DNA from 3 places in the Microbacterium pseudoresistens genome. Region 1 is predicted to be linked to each of the others. Evidence: predicted binding sites of a transcription regulator. Region 1 holds the regulator's gene; each other region holds the start of a gene.
What was found. Region 1 encodes LexA, which represses DNA repair genes until DNA is damaged. Its sites were predicted from a motif close to TCGAACANNTGTTCGA; they were not measured.
Positions count from the first base shown of each region.

Region 2: a site for LexA is predicted at 3,143-3,158, ahead of BKA02_RS02640 (HNH endonuclease signature motif containing protein). Genes of this name have one in related genera too.
Region 3: a site for LexA is predicted at 1,323-1,338, ahead of BKA02_RS08740 (HNH endonuclease signature motif containing protein). Genes of this name have one in related genera too.

Region 1 covers NZ_JACCBH010000001.1:2,546-7,951, reverse strand. Annotated here, with positions in the region: gene BKA02_RS00045 (methylenetetrahydrofolate reductase) at 1-88, shown strand, start outside; gene metE (5-methyltetrahydropteroyltriglutamate--homocysteine S-methyltransferase) at 158-2,479, shown strand; gene lexA (transcriptional repressor LexA) at 2,564-3,250, opposite strand; gene BKA02_RS00030 (LysM peptidoglycan-binding domain-containing protein) at 3,542-3,946, shown strand; gene BKA02_RS00025 (histidinol-phosphate transaminase) at 3,969-5,072, shown strand; gene hisB (imidazoleglycerol-phosphate dehydratase HisB) at 5,069-5,406, shown strand, end outside.
Region 2 covers NZ_JACCBH010000001.1:543,604-549,009, reverse strand. Annotated here, with positions in the region: gene BKA02_RS02665 (hypothetical protein) at 1-978, shown strand, start outside; gene BKA02_RS02660 (inositol monophosphatase family protein) at 975-1,787, shown strand; gene BKA02_RS14530 (M23 family metallopeptidase) at 1,931-2,821, shown strand; tRNA gene BKA02_RS02650 (tRNA-Thr) at 2,886-2,957, shown strand; tRNA gene BKA02_RS02645 (tRNA-Met) at 2,986-3,059, shown strand; gene BKA02_RS02640 (HNH endonuclease signature motif containing protein) at 3,169-4,500, shown strand; gene BKA02_RS02635 (tellurite resistance/C4-dicarboxylate transporter family protein) at 4,546-5,406, shown strand, end outside.
Region 3 covers NZ_JACCBH010000001.1:1,752,574-1,757,979, reverse strand. Annotated here, with positions in the region: gene BKA02_RS08740 (HNH endonuclease signature motif containing protein) at 1-1,303, opposite strand, end outside; gene BKA02_RS08735 (tyrosine-protein phosphatase) at 1,458-2,237, opposite strand; tRNA gene BKA02_RS08730 (tRNA-Ser) at 2,330-2,416, shown strand; gene BKA02_RS08725 (IS481 family transposase) at 2,536-3,696, opposite strand; gene BKA02_RS08720 (Rossmann-like and DUF2520 domain-containing protein) at 4,158-4,964, shown strand; gene panC (pantoate--beta-alanine ligase) at 4,961-5,406, shown strand, end outside.

The DNA.
Region 1 (5,406 bases):
CGTGCACCTGTACGCCTTCAACCAGCACACCACCGTCCTCCGCGTGCTCGCGGAGGCGGGGATCCTTCAGCGAACGGCCGTCCACTGACGCCCGGCGCCGACACCAGAGCATCCGCATCCGACAGACCGCACCAGAAGCACCAGAAAGAGGACCGACATGACCGCGTTTCCCCAGGGGACGATCCTCGGCTACCCCCGCATCGGACGACGCCGCGAGCTGAAGAAGGCCGTCGAGGCGTTCTGGGCAGGGCGTATCGACGAGGGGGAGCTGGAGGCAGGTGCCGCGGCGCTGCGCGCCGACGTCCGCGAGCGGCTGGCCGGCCTGGGCCTCGGCCGCGCCGACTCGGCGATCCCGGAGTCCTTCTCGTTCTACGACCAGGTGCTCGACGCCGCGGTGACGGTCGGGGCGATCCCGACGCGCTTCGAGGGCCTCCGCGACGCCGATGGCGGGATCGGCCTGCCGGCCTACTTCACCATCGCGCGCGGCGAGGGCGATCGCGCGCCGCTGGAGATGACCAAGTGGTTCGACTCGAACTATCACTACCTCGTGCCCGAGATCGGGCCGGACACCGTCTTCTCGCTCTCGAGCGACCGCATCGTGCGCCAGGTGGAGGAGGCCGTGGCCGCCGGCTATGTCACGCGTCCCGTGGTCGTGGGCCCGGTCACTCTGCTCGCGCTGTCCAAGGCCGCCGACGAGGCGCCCGAGGGCTTCGATCCGCTCTCGCGGCTGGACGACCTGCTCCCCGTCTACGTCGAACTGCTGTCGCGCCTCGCCGCGGCGGGTGCGGAGTGGGTGCAGCTCGACGAACCGGCGCTGGTCAGCGAGTCGCTGCCCGCCTCGACCGCCGAGCTCGGGGCGGCCGCCGCCCGCGCCTACGCCGTGCTGGGCGGGGCGACGCCGCGACCGTCGATCTTCGTCGCGGCTCCCTACGCCGCACTCGGTGCGAACCTCGAGGTGCTCGCCGCCGCGCCGATCGAGGCGATCGGGATCGATCTCGTGCGCGGTACGGTCCCCGACGCCGTCGCGGGTCTTGCCGACAAGACCATCGTGGGCGGCGTCGTCGACGGTCACAACATCTGGCGGGGCGACCTCTCGGGTGCTTTCGACGCGCTTCAGTCGCTGCGCGAGGTCGGGGCGGGGGGCGTCGCGGCCTCGACCTCGACATCGCTGCTGCACGTACCGCACGACGTCGACGACGAGTCGAAGCTCGACGCTCGCCTCGTGTCCTGGCTCGCGTTCGCCGACCAGAAGACCGCCCAGGTGGTCACCCTCGCGAAGGGTCTCGCAGAAGGGCGTGACGCGATCGAGGATGCGCTCGACGCGGCGTCGGCGGCGCTCGCCGACCGCGTGGATGCTCCCGGCGTGCGCGACGGCGCGGTGCGTGCGCGCACGGCCGCGCTGCAGGAGGCCGACTACACCCGTGAGGACTACTCGCTGCGCGTGGCCGCACAGGACGAGGCGCTCGCTCTTCCGGCCCTGCCGCTGACGACGATCGGCTCCTTCCCGCAGACCGGCGACATCAGGCGCGCGCGCGCCCGCTTCACGCGCGGGGAGATCACCTCCGACGAGTACGAGGGTTTTCTGCGCGAGGAGATCTCACGCGTCGTCGCGCTCCAGGAGCAGCTGGGACTGGATGTGCTCGTGCACGGCGAGCCCGAGCGCAATGACATGGTGCAGTACTTCGCCGAGAACCTCGACGGGTTCGAGGTCACCGAGAACGGCTGGGTGCAGTCGTACGGCTCCCGCGCGACGCGCCCGTCGATCCTGTGGGGCGATGTGTCGCGCCCGGCGCCGATCACCGTGGCTTGGTCGTCGTTCGCGCAGTCGCTGACGTCCAAGCCGGTCAAGGGCATGCTCACCGGTCCCGTCACGATCCTCGCGTGGTCGTTCGTGCGCGATGACCAGCCGCTGGGCGAGACGGCCGATCAGGTCGCCCTCGCGCTGCGCGACGAGATCGCCGACCTCGAGGCCGCCGGCATCGGCGTGATCCAGGTCGACGAGCCGGCGCTGCGCGAGCTGCTGCCGCTGAAGAAGGCCGATCAGCCCGCGTACCTGCAGTGGTCGGTCGACTCGTTCCGTCTCGCCACGGCGGCCGCCGAGACGGCGACGCAGATCCACACGCACCTCTGCTACTCCGAGTTCGGCGTCGTCATCGACGCCATCCGGGCGCTCGACGCCGACGTCACCTCGATCGAGGCGGCGCGCAGCCGGATGGAGGTGGTCACCGACGTCGCGGCCTCCGGCTTCGACCACGGCATCGGGCCCGGCGTGTACGACATCCACTCGCCGCGGGTGCCGAGCGCCGCGGAGGTGGAGTCGCTTCTGCGCCGCGCCGTCGAGGAGATCCCGCTGCGTCAGTTGTGGGTCAATCCCGACTGCGGGCTGAAGACCCGCGGATACGAAGAGACGAACGCCTCACTGGCGAACATCGTCGAGGCCGCCCGCACCGTGCGCGACGAGGTCTCCGCCACGGTCTGACCCGCGGAACGGCCTGACCCGCGGAAAGACGAATCCCCGCAGTCGATCGGACTGCGGGGATTCGGTGTCGAAGGGGCGTGGAGGTCAGACGGTGCGCAGCACCGCCACGACACGGCCGAGCACCACGGCGTCGTCGCCGGGGATGGGCTCGAAGGCGGAGTTGCGGGGGAGCAGCCACGTGTGTCCGTCGCGCTGACGGAAGGTCTTGACCGTGGCCTCGCCGTCGAGCATGGCCGCCACGATCTCGCCGTTCTCCGCCGTGCTCTGCGCGCGGACGACGACCCAGTCGCCGTCGCAGATGGCCGCATCGATCATCGATTCGCCGGTGACCTTGAGCATGAACAGCTCGCCCTTGCCGACGAGCTGGCGGGGGAGCGGGAAGATCTCTTCGATCTGCTGCTCGGCCGTGATCGGCACGCCCGCCGCGATTCTCCCCACGAGCGGGACGAGAGCGGCGTCGCCCACCGACGGCGCGGTGTCGGCCGGATTCTCGGTGGAGGTGCCCGGCAGGTCGATGAGCACCTCCATGGCACGCGTCTTGCCCGGATCGCGCCGCAGGTAGCCGCTGAGCTCGAGCTGGCCCAGCTGGTGGGTGACGCTCGAGAGCGACTTGAGGCCCACCGCATCGCCGATCTCGCGCATGCTCGGCGGATAGCCGTGTTGCGCGATCGAACGCTGGATCACCTCGAGGATGGCCATCTGCTTGGCGCTCAGGCTCTTGCGCCGACGGGTGCGCGGGGCCTCGATATCGGGTGTGGCGGCGTCGCTCATGGCTGCTCCTCCGGGTGGGCTGACGTCCTGGGGATTCGAATGTCGGTGGCCCGTGGTGGGCTATCGATATCGAAACCGTATCCGAGAAACAGGCGGATTCGGAAGATCTGTTCGAGCGTGTCGTGTTCTTCCCCGCGACTTCATCGAAGAGATCTTGACAGATGTTCGAATCGAAGCTAGTTTCGGTACAGAGCTTCACATCCAGAAGTGATCGAGCATCGAATCGTTCAGAAATATCGATCGTCTTCAGCTTCGATCATCGAATCGGAACCGTCAGAAGGAGCAGAACACATGAGCACCGTCACCCTCGCCCCGGCACTCCGGCCGGCTCGTTCGCTGCCCTCGCGTCCTGCTCTCTCCCGTCCCTCGACGACGTCGAACACGCGTCTGCGGCTGACAGCACGTGGTCGCCGCCTGCTCGCCGTCGTCGTCGCTCTGCCCCTCGCCGCAGGCCTGGCGTTCGCCGTGCTGAGCGGAGGGTCGGCCCTGGCATCGGGGGACTCCGCCGTCGGCGGATCATCCTTCGAGACGGTCGTGGTGATGCCGGGCGACTCGCTGTGGTCGATCGCGGCCGAGGTCGCGCCAACCGCCGATCCCCGTGACGTCATCGACGCGATGGTGCGCCTCAACCTGCTGCGCGCCGGTGCCCTTGAAGTGGGTCAGGAGCTGGCCATCCCGGCCGAGTACGCGTCCTGACGTCACACTTTAGACTGGCAGCGTGACTGACACCGACAGAGCGGCCGTCTCTCTCGACGACCTCCCGCTCAGAGACGATCTCCGCGGTCTGCAGCCCTACGGCGCACCCCAGGCACCGCTTCCGGTGGCGCTCAACGTCAACGAGAACACGCATCCGGTGCCGGATGCGGTGGCAGACGAGATCCTCGACGATATCGCCGTCGCCCTTCAGCAGGTCAACCGGTATCCCGATCGTGAGTTCACGACGCTGCGAGCCTCGTTCGCCGAGTATCTCGGCCACGGGCTGGACGCACAGAACATGTGGGCCGGCAACGGCTCCAACGAGGTCCTCCAGCACATCCTCCAGGCATTCGCGGGACCAGGGCGCACGGTCTTCGGATTCGCTCCGACCTACTCGATGTACCCCCTGCTCGCGCAGGGCACGGGCGCGCGCTGGGCGGCGGGGGAGCGCCAGCCGGACTACACCATCACGGCCGAGGACGCCGCAGCTCAGGTCGCCGCCGCCGATCCCGACGTGGTACTGCTGTGCACGCCGAACAACCCGACAGGCACCCCTCTCGGGATCGACGTCGTCGAGGCCGTCTACGAAGCCGCCCGTGGCGTCGTGGTCGTCGACGAGGCCTATCAGGAGTTCGCCCCGCGCGAAGCGCCGTCGGCGTTGTCGCTGCTGGAGGGTCGCCCGCGACTCGCGGTCTCCCGCACGATGAGCAAGGCGTTCGCCTTCGCCGGGGCCAGGGTGGGCTATCTCGCCGCCGATCCCGTCTTCATCGACGCGCTGCGGCTGGTGCGCCTGCCCTATCACCTCAGCGGGCTCACGCAGGCGGCGGCGGTCGCCGCGCTGCGCAATGCGCCCACGATGCTCGCCATGGTCGATGAGATCGTCGGCCAGCGCGAGAGGATCTCGGCCACGCTCGAGGCCCTCGGCTACGCGCCGCACGAGTCGTGGACGAACTTCGTGCTCTTCGGCGGGGTGTCCGACCCCGCAGCGACCTGGCGCGCGCTGTACGAGCGCGGGGTGCTGATCCGCGACGTGGGCATCCCCGGGCACCTGCGCGTGACGGCGGGCACCGAGGCCGAGACCACGGCCTTCCTGGATGCGCTGGCCTCGATAGGATCGGCATCATGACCGCCCGCACCGCCTCGCGTACCCGTTCGACCTCGGAGTCGACGGTCGAGCTGGAGATCGACCTCGACGGCACGGGGCGCAGCAGCATCGACACCTCGGTGCCCTTCTTCGACCACCTGCTCACGGCGTTCGCGAAGCACTCGCTCACCGACCTCACCGTGCGCGCCTCGGGAGACACGCACATCGACGCGCACCACACGGTGGAAGACGTCGCGATCGTGCTGGGTCAGGCGATCGGTGAGGCATTGGGCGACAAATCCGGCATCTCGCGCTACGGCGACGCGCTCGTTCCTCTCGATGAGGCCCTCGCCCAGGCCGTCGTGGACATCTCGGG
Region 2 (5,406 bases), 540 kb from region 1:
ATCGCCGCCGCCCTGGTCTGCGTCGTCTGGGTGCTCGTGGGAGATCAGCAGGGCCTGATCGGGCGCGCATTCCTCACGATCCTGCTGCTGGCGGGCTTCGCGGGGATCGCGATCCTCGAAGCGAGCCTGGCTCCGAACCGCCCGGACTGGCTCGCCCTGCTGAGCATGATCACCTGGATCATCGCCCTGATCGTGGGCGCCGTGAAGATCTGGCTGCCCAATAACTCCGGGCCATTCGGCGTCAACGACAGCGGTCCGGAGCGCTTCTTCCAGCTGCTTCTCGTGGTGGGAACCCTCCAGCTCGCCCTGCTGCACGTGCGGCTGTTCTGGAAGGCTTCCCAGCGGCACATCACCACGTTCACGCGGGTCATCACCTACGTGACCTTCGCGATGCTCGCTCTTCTGGTGGGAACGCTGGTGTTCTACCTCACCTTCCCGCACACGTTCACGTATGCCGACCTGTTCTGGCGCATCGTCGTCGCCCTGACGATCCTCACCGCCGTCGGCACGACGCTCATCCCGTTGCTGAACGCGCTCTTCGCGCCCAAGACGCCGCGTCCGGCCGCACAGGGGTTCGCGGCTGTCGCGCCCGCGCCGCAGGCGTGGCCCACGTACATCGACGGGCGCACGCCGCTGCCCGTACTGCGCGATGGATCACCCGACTGGAACGCGTACTACACGGGCGTGCCCACCGCCGAGTCCCAGGTCGCGCCGGCATCGCAGCCGGGCGCCCCTGCGCAGCCGGGCCCGTCGTATGCGAGCTTGCCGCCCGTCCCCGATGCGCCGGTGCCGGATGTGCCCGTCCCTCCCGCTCCTGACGCCCCGCAGGCGCCGTCGGTTCCGGAGAACCCGCCCGTTCCGGATGCGCCGACGGCACCTGACGCGCCGACGACCCCCGGGGCACCGCCCGCCCCCGGCGCTCCGCCGGCGCCCGGAGCGTTCCCTCCCGCTCCGCCGGCGCCCACTCCGCCGCAGTGACGGCGGTGACCGACGGCCTCGCCGATGAGCTGCGGCTGCTCGCCGCCGACATCGCTCAGGAGGCGGGGGCGCTCGCCCTGCGGCGCCGTGCGGAGGGGGTTGCACTGGCGGCGACGAAGAGTTCGCTGGCCGACATCGTCACCGAGGCCGACCGTGAGGTCGAGGCTCTCATCCGGTCGCGGCTCGCGGCCGAGCGTGCCGGTGACGGTTTCCTCGGCGAGGAGTCCGGTGCCGAGCAGGGCGCGAGCGGGCTGACCTGGGTGGTCGACCCGATCGACGGCACCGTGAACTACGCCGCCGGGTTCCCCGCCTACGCGGTGAGCATCGCCGTGGTGCAGGGCGAGCCCGATCCCGACGTCTGGGACGACGTCGCCGGTGCCGTCTTCGCGCCGGTGCTGGGGGAGCTGTTCACCGCCGCGCGCGGCGGAGGCGCCTGGCGCGGCGGCGATCGGCTGCGCGTGTCGGAGGCGCCGCCGGCCGGTGCGCTGCTGGCGACCGGCTTCGGCTACGACCCGTCCACGCACGACGGAGACCTGGCCGCGGTGCGCCGGGTGATGCCTCTGGCCCGCGATCTGCGCCGCATCGGGGCGGCATCCCTCGACCTCGCCTATGTCGCCGCCGGGCGCCTCGACGGCTACTTCGAACGCGGGCTCAAGCCGTGGGACTTCGCCGCCGGGCGGATGCTTGTGCGCGAGGCCGGCGGCGTCGTCGAGCGAGCCGGATCGGCATCCGATGCGCGACGCATGATCGTCGCCGGAAGCGCCGATCTCGTCCGCGATATCATCGTCCGCGCCATGGGCGATCCCTGATCCTGTCCACCGCTTTCCCAGCACGTGTCCGGTAGCGTCGAACCGATCGTTGACGTCATCGACCTGACGATGACCGTGCTGTAGAGCCCCGCCGTTCCCGACCGGCTGACTTGAGAGAAACGTTCTTGCCCTTCGATACCTCCGTGCGCGAGCCTGCGCCCACCCGCCGTTCGCTCCGCGAGGCCGCTGCCCGGCAGCAGGCAGAGTCCCAGGCATCGGCGCCCGTACCCTCGACCGCAGCGCCCTCGACTGTTGCGTCCAGAGCCGATGCGGCGACGCGCGCCGTGCCGCGACGCTCCGTGCGTCCTGCGCTGCGCAAGGTCGTCACGGTCGGGGCATCCGCAGGCGTGATGGGCCTGGCCGGGCTACTCGCGGTGACGATGACTCTGCCCTCGCAGGCCGTCGCGGCCGCGCAGGGCGCGCACGCGGCGACGTCGATCACGGCGCCCAAGGATGCCAAGACGTCGGGTTCTGGAGATGAGGAGATCCAGGCATTCATCGCGCCGACCGAGCTGACCGACGTGTCATTGCAGGGTGCGCAGGGTTTCGCCGCCGTGTCGCGCGCCGACCTCGCCGCAGAGGCCGGCATCCGCTACTCGGACTCGCTCTACACGAACGACACGTCAGCGTCGATCCAGTGGCCGTATGTGGTGGGCGTCGCGATGAGTTCACCGTTCGGTATGCGTGACGGCGTCATGCACGAGGGCATCGACCTCATTCCCGGGCTGGGCGCTCCGATCCAGGCGATCGCCGACGGCACCGTGCGGCTGGCGACAGAGAGCGACGGCGGCTACGGCGTCGGCGCCTACATCGACCACGTGATCGACGGCCGGGTCGTCACGAGCCACTACGCTCACATGCAGTACGGCTCGTTGCGGATGAAGACCGGCGACGTCGTGAAGGTCGGCGACATCGTGGGCCTCACCGGCGACACAGGGCATTCGTTCGGAGCCCATCTGCACTTCGAGCTCATCGTCAACGGTGCCAAAATCGACCCGCTTCCGTGGATGCTGGAGCACGCCGGACGCAAGTGACGCCGATTCGGATGAGGGCCGATTCTTTGGTATTCTCGTCTGGTTGCCCGCAAGGGTGGCAAGCGCCCCGATAGCTCAGTGGCAGAGCACTTCCATGGTAAGGAAGGGGTCGTCAGTTCAATCCTGACTCGGGGCTCGCACGCATTCTTCACAGTATGCCTTGCGGCAGGGTAGCTCAGTTGGTGAGAGCGCACGACTCATAATCGTGAGGTCGCGGGTTCAAGCCCCGCTCCTGCTACTCGAAACCCCCGGCTCCACCCGGGGGTTTCGTCATGTGTGTCGGGGACTTTCTCACAGGGGTGGTTGAGGGTCTTGAACTAGTAGAACAGATTTACTAGAGTAGACACATGACAACGGTATCGACCATCGAAACTGATCCGCAGCTCGTGCTGCTGGATCGGTGGGTCGAGGTCCGGCGGCAGATCGCTCGGCTGGAGGGTGAAGCGGCCGACCTCCTCGCCGCGCGTGGGGATCTTTTCGAGGCCGATGTCCGTCAGTTCCCGCTGCATCGCGATGCCCTCCGTCGATCGATGATCGCCGAGTACTCCGCGGAAGCGCGTATGGCCCGCGGATCGGTCGACATCGCGTTCGCGGAGAGCGAGAGCCTGCGCACCGTGTTCCCCGCCGTCCGCGCCGCGCTCCACGAAGGCAGGATCAGCCTTGCGCATGCGCGCGAAGTGCTTCGTGAGGGAGAGGTCGTGCGGGATGCTGTACGCGAAGGAGTCGCCGCCGCCGAATCCGTCGGACTGTACGAAGCCGCGGCGCTGGCCGTCGCCGAGCAGGAATCGCCATCGCGAACCCGCGCCCGTGCACGCCAGATCGCGACGGCCCTCGTCCCGGACGCCGTCCACGAGCGTCACGCCGAAGCGGCGGCCGAACGCACGGTCACCGTCCGCTCGCTCGACGATGGGCTCGCGCTCCTCACCGCTGTCCTTCCCGAATACGCGGCCATCGCGATCCGCGACCGGCTCTCTGAGATGGCACGGCAGATCGCGCATACCGACAGCGCCGACGATCCAGGGCCGGGTCCCGACGCGTTCCTTGAAGCGGGCGAGCCGATCGAGGAAGCGGGCGAGCCGATCGAGGATGTCGTCGCCCCGCGCACACTCGACCAGATCCGGGCCGATCTGCTCACCGACCTCCTGCTCGCCGCGGTACCGAGCGCCGCGCTCGGCAATGGACTCGGAAGCATCCAGGGCCGGGTGCAGGTGACGGTGGCGGCGACGACGCTCGCTGGCCTCGACGACCGCATGGCAGAGCTCGACGGGCACGGCCCGCTGCACCCTGATATCGCCCGGGCAATCGCCGGGATGGACACGGGGTGGACGAGGCTCTTCATCGATCAGCAGGGCACCATCACCCACACCGACACGTACTCGCCCAACGCAGCGATGAAACGGCACCTCAGAGCGAGGGATCAGCACTGCCGTTTCCCCGGATGCCGGATGCCCGCCGCAAGATGCGAGATCGATCACAATCACGATCACGCCAAGGGCGGGCCGACCAGCCTCGATAACCTGAGTCACTTCTGCCACGGGCATCACGTGCTCAAACATCCCGATATCCCGCCGCCCGCACGATGGACGGCGGGCAGACTCCCCGACGGAAGCATCCGGTGGATCAGCCCGCACGGCCGCGCCTACGCCGACCCGGCCCCGCGCCGCGTGATGTTCGTCTGACAGCGCTGCCCGCGCGCATCGCAGACCCGCCGCTACCCTGAGATCGTGGCCATCGCATCGACGACTCCCGAAGCCGTGCCCGGCACACTGGCCGGCCGCGTCGATGCGGCTATCGCAGGGCTCACGCCCGGCTATTTCGCCCTGGTCATGGCCACCGGCATCGTCTCGATCGCCATGCGCACCAACGGATGGGTGGCGCTGTCGATCGCGCTCGCTGTGATCGCGAGCGTCGCCTACCTCGTGCTCATCGTGCTCAACGTCATCCGCATCCTGCGCCACCGGCACCGCATCGCCGACGACCTCGCCGACCCTGCCCGGGCGTTCGGGTTCTTCACATTCGTCGCCGCCACCTGCGTGCTCGGCAGCAGGATCAGCCAAGACAGCGACCTGCACGGCGTCGCCGTCGCCCTGCTCGCTGTCGCCGCGATCGCCTGGCTCGTCTTCGGCTACACCGTGCCGTGGACGGCCGTGCTGGGCGAGCGTCGCGTGCAGCCGATCACCACGGCCAACGGCACCTGGTTCATCTGGTCGGTCGCGAGCCAGTCGATCGCCGTGCTCGCCGCCACCCTCGAGGCTGTCGAGGACTTCGCGCCGTGGCGCTTCGCGCTCGCGCTGCTCGCGGTGTTCTCCTGGTCCGTCGGCACGTTCTTGTACTGCGCCGTCGGCGTCTTCGTCGGCGTGCGGATGCTCACGGTGCCCTTCCGGCCCGAAGACCTGACCCCGCCGTACTGGGTCGCGATGGGCGCGACCGCCATCACCGTCGTTGCCGGCGCGCGCATCGTCGAGATGGCGGATGCGCCGATGGCGGATGCGACCCGCGGCCTCATCGCCGGCGCCGCTGTGTTCTTCTGGGCGTTCGGCACCTGGCTCATCCCGCCGCTGGTCATGGCCGGCTGGTGGCGTCAC
Region 3 (5,406 bases), 1.8 Mb from region 1:
GGTCGGCAGCAGTGGGTGGCAGGAACCAGACCTGTGCCGTGACGCCGGTGCCGTCGATACGGATGTCCCACCCGTTGTCATGGATCAGATGATGACAGGTCATGCACAGCAGGATCCCGTTGCCCAGATCCGTCGGCCCGGTATCTCTCTCCCACCACTGGATGTGGTGCACCTGCGTCATCCCCGGTGGCAACCCGCACATCGCGCACCCGGCGTCGCGTTCAGTGAGAGCGAGTTTCTGCGCCGGGGTGAAAAGCCTGCGTCTCCGTCCCCAGTCGAGAATGTCCCCGCCCGGCCCGCACACCCAGGGGATGACACCACCGTCCGCAGCGAGGCGGCGGGCGGTGGTGATACTCACCGGTGCGGTGACCCCGTCGATCCGGGCGGTGCCGGTGCCGTTCTGGAGGTCTTCGAGGTTCACGCGGACGATCACGGTCGCCCCGGCCAGGGGCAGGGTGTCGTTCCGGCAGCCGAGGACATGCTCCGCGAAAAGAGTGAGCGCGTCGGCGCGCATCTGCGTGACGGTGCGGGTGTCGCCCTCGGCGGCGCCTTCCGCATCCGTCACTCCGGCAGCGTTCTTGCGGGCGGCGAACTGTGCCGACACATACCCCTCGATCGCCGCCTTCACCGGCGCACCCGAGGCGACATCGGTTTGCAGGGTGAGGTGGAGCATCCCGTCCCGCTCGAACATCTGCAAGGAACGATTCTCACGGGCGCGCTCTTCCCGAGGTTCCACACCGTCCGGGTCCAGCCATGCTTCGGCGCGGGTGAGGAGCTTACGGACCTCATCCATCATCAATCCCGACGCCTGTACGGCAAGGACCTTCTCCGCCTCCGCAATCCTCTCCGCGGAGGTCTTCAACCGCATCCGGTCCAGGAGAGAGATGATCGCCGACGACGCCGGCACCGACAAGCCACCAGAACTCACCGCGTCGCGTACGGCTGGGTACTTCGCCGGGAGCTGTGCCCCGAACAAGCTCATCCGCGGGGCGGTGGCGGTACCGACGGCGACGAACTTGTTCGCCTCCCCGGTGGATGCTCCCGTGGCGGACGCGATCAGCATCGCCGGAGTCCGAAACCCGTGCTGCTTCGCCAAACCCCCGGGCCCCAGCTCTTTCCGAGACTCAACCGCGATCCGAGCGGCAACATCCGCGAGCACCGCATCCACCCGGCGACGCATCGAACCCAACGCCTCATTCACCGCAACCAACCGCTCACGGGGCACATCCCGCGCCGTCTCCGCGGCTTCCCACACGGCATGAACCGCTACGAGCGCTTCGTCCAGATCACCGAGTGAGTTCATGGCATAAGCCTACCAATTATCGAACAAATAATCGAATCAGTCGGCCTGACCGGTGGACAAATCTCGAAAAATCCCACCGCGTTTTCGCTTCGCCTACGGCTCGCTCAACAACCAGAAAGGAGCAAGGGGAAGGAAGCGCATTCGTGCCCCGCTCTCACCCCGCGAGCCGTGTGCGCAGCGCGACGAGCTCCTCGTCGCCGAGCCCGCCGCCGCGCAGATAGGCTGCTGACCCGCCCTGGTCATCGAGCCAGCGCAGCGCCGTGGCGATCGCATCGGGCGGAGTGCTCGTCATGAGCGCGACCACGGGCGGCAACGGCGGCACTCCCATAGCGCCGAACTTGACCAGCATCCCTTGCGCCCAGGTGCCCGCGAGGTTCACTTCGCTCGCGGCATAGTCCGCGATCACCGCATCGCGGTCCGCGCCCACGGCATCCAGCAACAGGGCCGTGGCGACCCCCGTGCGGTCCTTGCCGGCGGTGCAGTGGATGAGCACACCGCCGTGCTGCGAGTCCTCGGGAGCGGCCACGAGACGCGCGACCTGCGCGAACGACGACGCAGCATGGGCGAGCATCCCGAGATAGAGGTCGGCGAGGGTGGGGATCTCGGTGAGCATCTGGGCCATCGCGTCGGGATCGAACGCGCGCAGGTCCAGGCCGGCCGGGATCGCCATCGCGCCCTCGATGATCGACAGCGCCTCGGTGCGGAACGGGCGCCCGTTCGGCAGTCGGTTGGGCGCAGAGACCCGCTCGGCCTCGGTGCGGAGGTCGACGACCGTGCCGATGGTGCTGTCGGCGAGGGTCCGCTCGCCGGCAACGGTGACGTCGATCAGCGCATCCGAGCGGTATAGAACGCCGGTTCGGGTTGCCCCACCGCCGACCAGCGGCGTGCCGCCGGTGTCGCGCGAGTTGTAGGTTCCGTCGATCAGCGTCGTCATGGCTCCCCTCCGCTGCGAGCGTAGCGCCCGCGGGTGGATCGGCGCGCGGTATTGCGTCGGGTAGGATGGTCTGCGGCCCTCCGGGGCCCCCAGGAGGATTCGCCTAGTGGCCTATGGCGCACGCTTGGAAAGCGTGTTGGGGATGAAACCCCTCGGGGGTTCGAATCCCCCATCCTCCGCCGATGTCCTGAGTCGCGACATAGTTTACGAACTGGTCGCGGCTCAGGGCTTTTTTGTTGTGTGGGGTGTTGACGTGTGACGCGGGGTTGGTGAGTCGGGTCATCGTTGACGGTGGGGGTCACGGGTTCTTGGCCTGGTAGTTCTTGTCGGGGTCGATGGTGAACTCGGCGATGATTTCTCCGGTGTTCATGCTGCTGACGGTGACGTCGCGGTTGTGGGTGAGTAGGAGCACCGGGGTGCCTGAGTGAGCGCGGCCGATGCCGAGGTGGCGGATCTGGCCGGCGTAGCGGAGGGTGACTTTCCCGTGCTGGTCGACGGTGTCGGTGCGGGAGCGCCATTCGGTCGTGTCGGTGGTCGTGGTCGGGGTGGCTTTCGGGAGCGCGGTGTAGGCCTGCTCGGGGGTGCGGCCTGCGAGCGCTCTGTGGGGGCGGGCGGTGTTGTACCAGGTCTGGAACTGTGCGAGCCGGGCGGCGAGGTCTTCGATCGTGTCGGGCAGTGGGCGTGCGGTGAGCCAGCGTTTGAGTGTCCGGTGGAAGCGTTCGATCTTCCCCTGGGTTTGCGGGTGACCGGGGCGGCCGTTTTTCTGAGTGATGCGGTGCGCGGTGAGGAGTTTCTCGAATCCGCCACGGGCGCCTTTGAAGCGGGCCAGGCGGGTGGTGAACACGAGGCCGTTGTCGGTGAGAGTCGAATACGGCGGCCCGTAGCGGGCGATCAGCTCGGTCATCGCGGTGACGACCATCGGGCCTGTGAACGCCGCCGCGGGCCGGATGTCGAGCAGGTAGCGGGCGTGGTCGTCGAGGAAGTCGAGGATCTCGACGCGGGTGCCGTTGGCGAGGAACCAGTGTGTGATGTCGGCTTGCCAGCATTCGTTGGGCAGATCGGCTTGGAATCGGATGTAAGAGCTGCGGGGGCGTTTGTGGGGTGCGGGGACGATGAGGCCGGCGTCGTGCAGGATCCTGCGGATCGTGGACGTGGATGGTGATCGGTGGCCTTCCTGCTCGAGGTACCAGGCGATCGTGACCGGCCCGGCGTCGGCTCCGGAGTGGGTCAGGTCGCTGCGTAGTTGGACGATCCGGTCGCGGATTGCGGGCGGGGTGGTGCCGGGCCGGTTCTTCGGGGCCCGAGAGCGTGGCGCGAGTCCGTCCGGGCCTTCGGCTTCGTAACGGTGCACGAGGGTGTGTACCCATTGGCGGGTCACCCCGAAGCGCGCAGCGGCTTCAGCATGGGTCAGGCCTTGATCGGTGACGGCGCGGACGATGACGAGATTCTTTGGTTTCACCCGTCAACGATGACCCGACTCACCGGTCAACGATCATCACCGGCAGAGCGTCGACGATGACCCGACTCAGGTGTCAACGATCACGAGCACGATCCGCGCGATCATCTGTCAACGATGTCCTGAAACCAGACACCCCATCCTCCGCCGAACGAACGAAGCGCTGCCCGTCGGGCGGCGCTTCTTTCGTTCACTACGGTGCGCCGCATCCGAGGCCGACAAGCATCGATCGCCAGGACTGGACGAGCGGGCACCCGCATCTCATCCGCTCCGGTTTCCCGATCGCACCGCGTCCCATGGAATCGTGAAGTGCATATCGACCATCGTCTGTTCCTATCAGTGTCATTTTGACAACGTAAATCGAGCCCTGTTTAGGCACTTTGCCCTCTGATTTGGCCCATTCGCGCTCCCGGTCGGATACTCATAGCATCCGCGAGGTCGCCGCGATCAGGCGGATCATCCCCATGAACAGCACACCGCTCCGCGCCTCCGAGGCGCACGTCATCGTGATCGGCGCCGGTCGACTCGGCACCGTCCTCACGCGTGCTCTCCGCACCGCGGGTGTCCGCGTCGACGGCCCCTTCGGCCGCGACGATGCCGACGAGGCCCCCGTGGCCGATGTCGCGATCCTGTGTGTGCCGGATGCGCAGATCCCCGCCGCCGCCCGGGCCGTGCGCGAGCGCGTGCGACTGATCGGCCACGTCTCGGGCGCGACGACGCTCGGCGACGCCGACTTCGGCATCCATCCGCTGCAGACCTTCACCGGCGCCGAGCCGCCAGAGGTCTTCCACGGGATCGGATGCGCGGTCGCCGGCCGCACACCGCAGGCGCTCGGCCTCGCCGAAGGCCTTGCCCGCCTCCTCGGCGCCAGACCCTTCCGCATCGACGATGCGCACCGCGCCGCCTACCACGCCGCGGCCTCGCTCGCCTCGAACTTCACGCTCACCGTGCTGGATGCCGCCGAACGCCTCGCCGGCGCTGCGGGCATCCCGGCGGCCGAGGCGCGCACACTGCTCACCCCGCTCGCCAGCCGAACGCTGGATAACTGGACGGCGCAGGGCGCTGCGGCCGCTCTCACCGGGCCGATCGCGCGCGGCGATGAGCAGACCGTCAGGCGGCAGCGCGACGCCGTCGCCGCCAGCATGCCCGCGCTGCTCCCCCTGTTCGACGAGCTCTGCGACCGCACACGCACGATCGCGGCGGCGGGGGCATCCGCGGCATCCGTTCCTCCCCGAGAGCCCGTTCCTCCCCGAGAAGGCGTGCCGGCATGAGGATCCTCCGCACGATCGCCGAGGTGCGCGGCGCCGTCGCCGACGCCCGCGGCGCCGGGAAGAGCATCGGCCTGGTGCCGACGATGGGCGCCTTTCACGAGGGGCACCTCTCGCTCATGCGCCGGGCGCGCGAGCGCGACGGCCTCGTCGTGGTGTCGCTGTTCGTGAACCCCACCCAGTTCGGCGCGAACGAAGACCTCGGGGCCTATCCGCGCGACGAGCAGCGCGACGCCGCGCTGGCCGAGGCCGAGGGCGTCGACATCCTCTTCGCCCCGACAGCAGACGAGGTCTACCCCGACGGCTTCGCCACGACGATCCACGTCGCGGGGCTCACCGAGGTGCTGTGCGGCGCGCAACGCGGCCCGCACCATTTCGACGGCGTGGCCACTGTGGTCGCCAAGCTCTTCGGCATCGCCTGCCCCGACACGGCCTACTTCGGGCA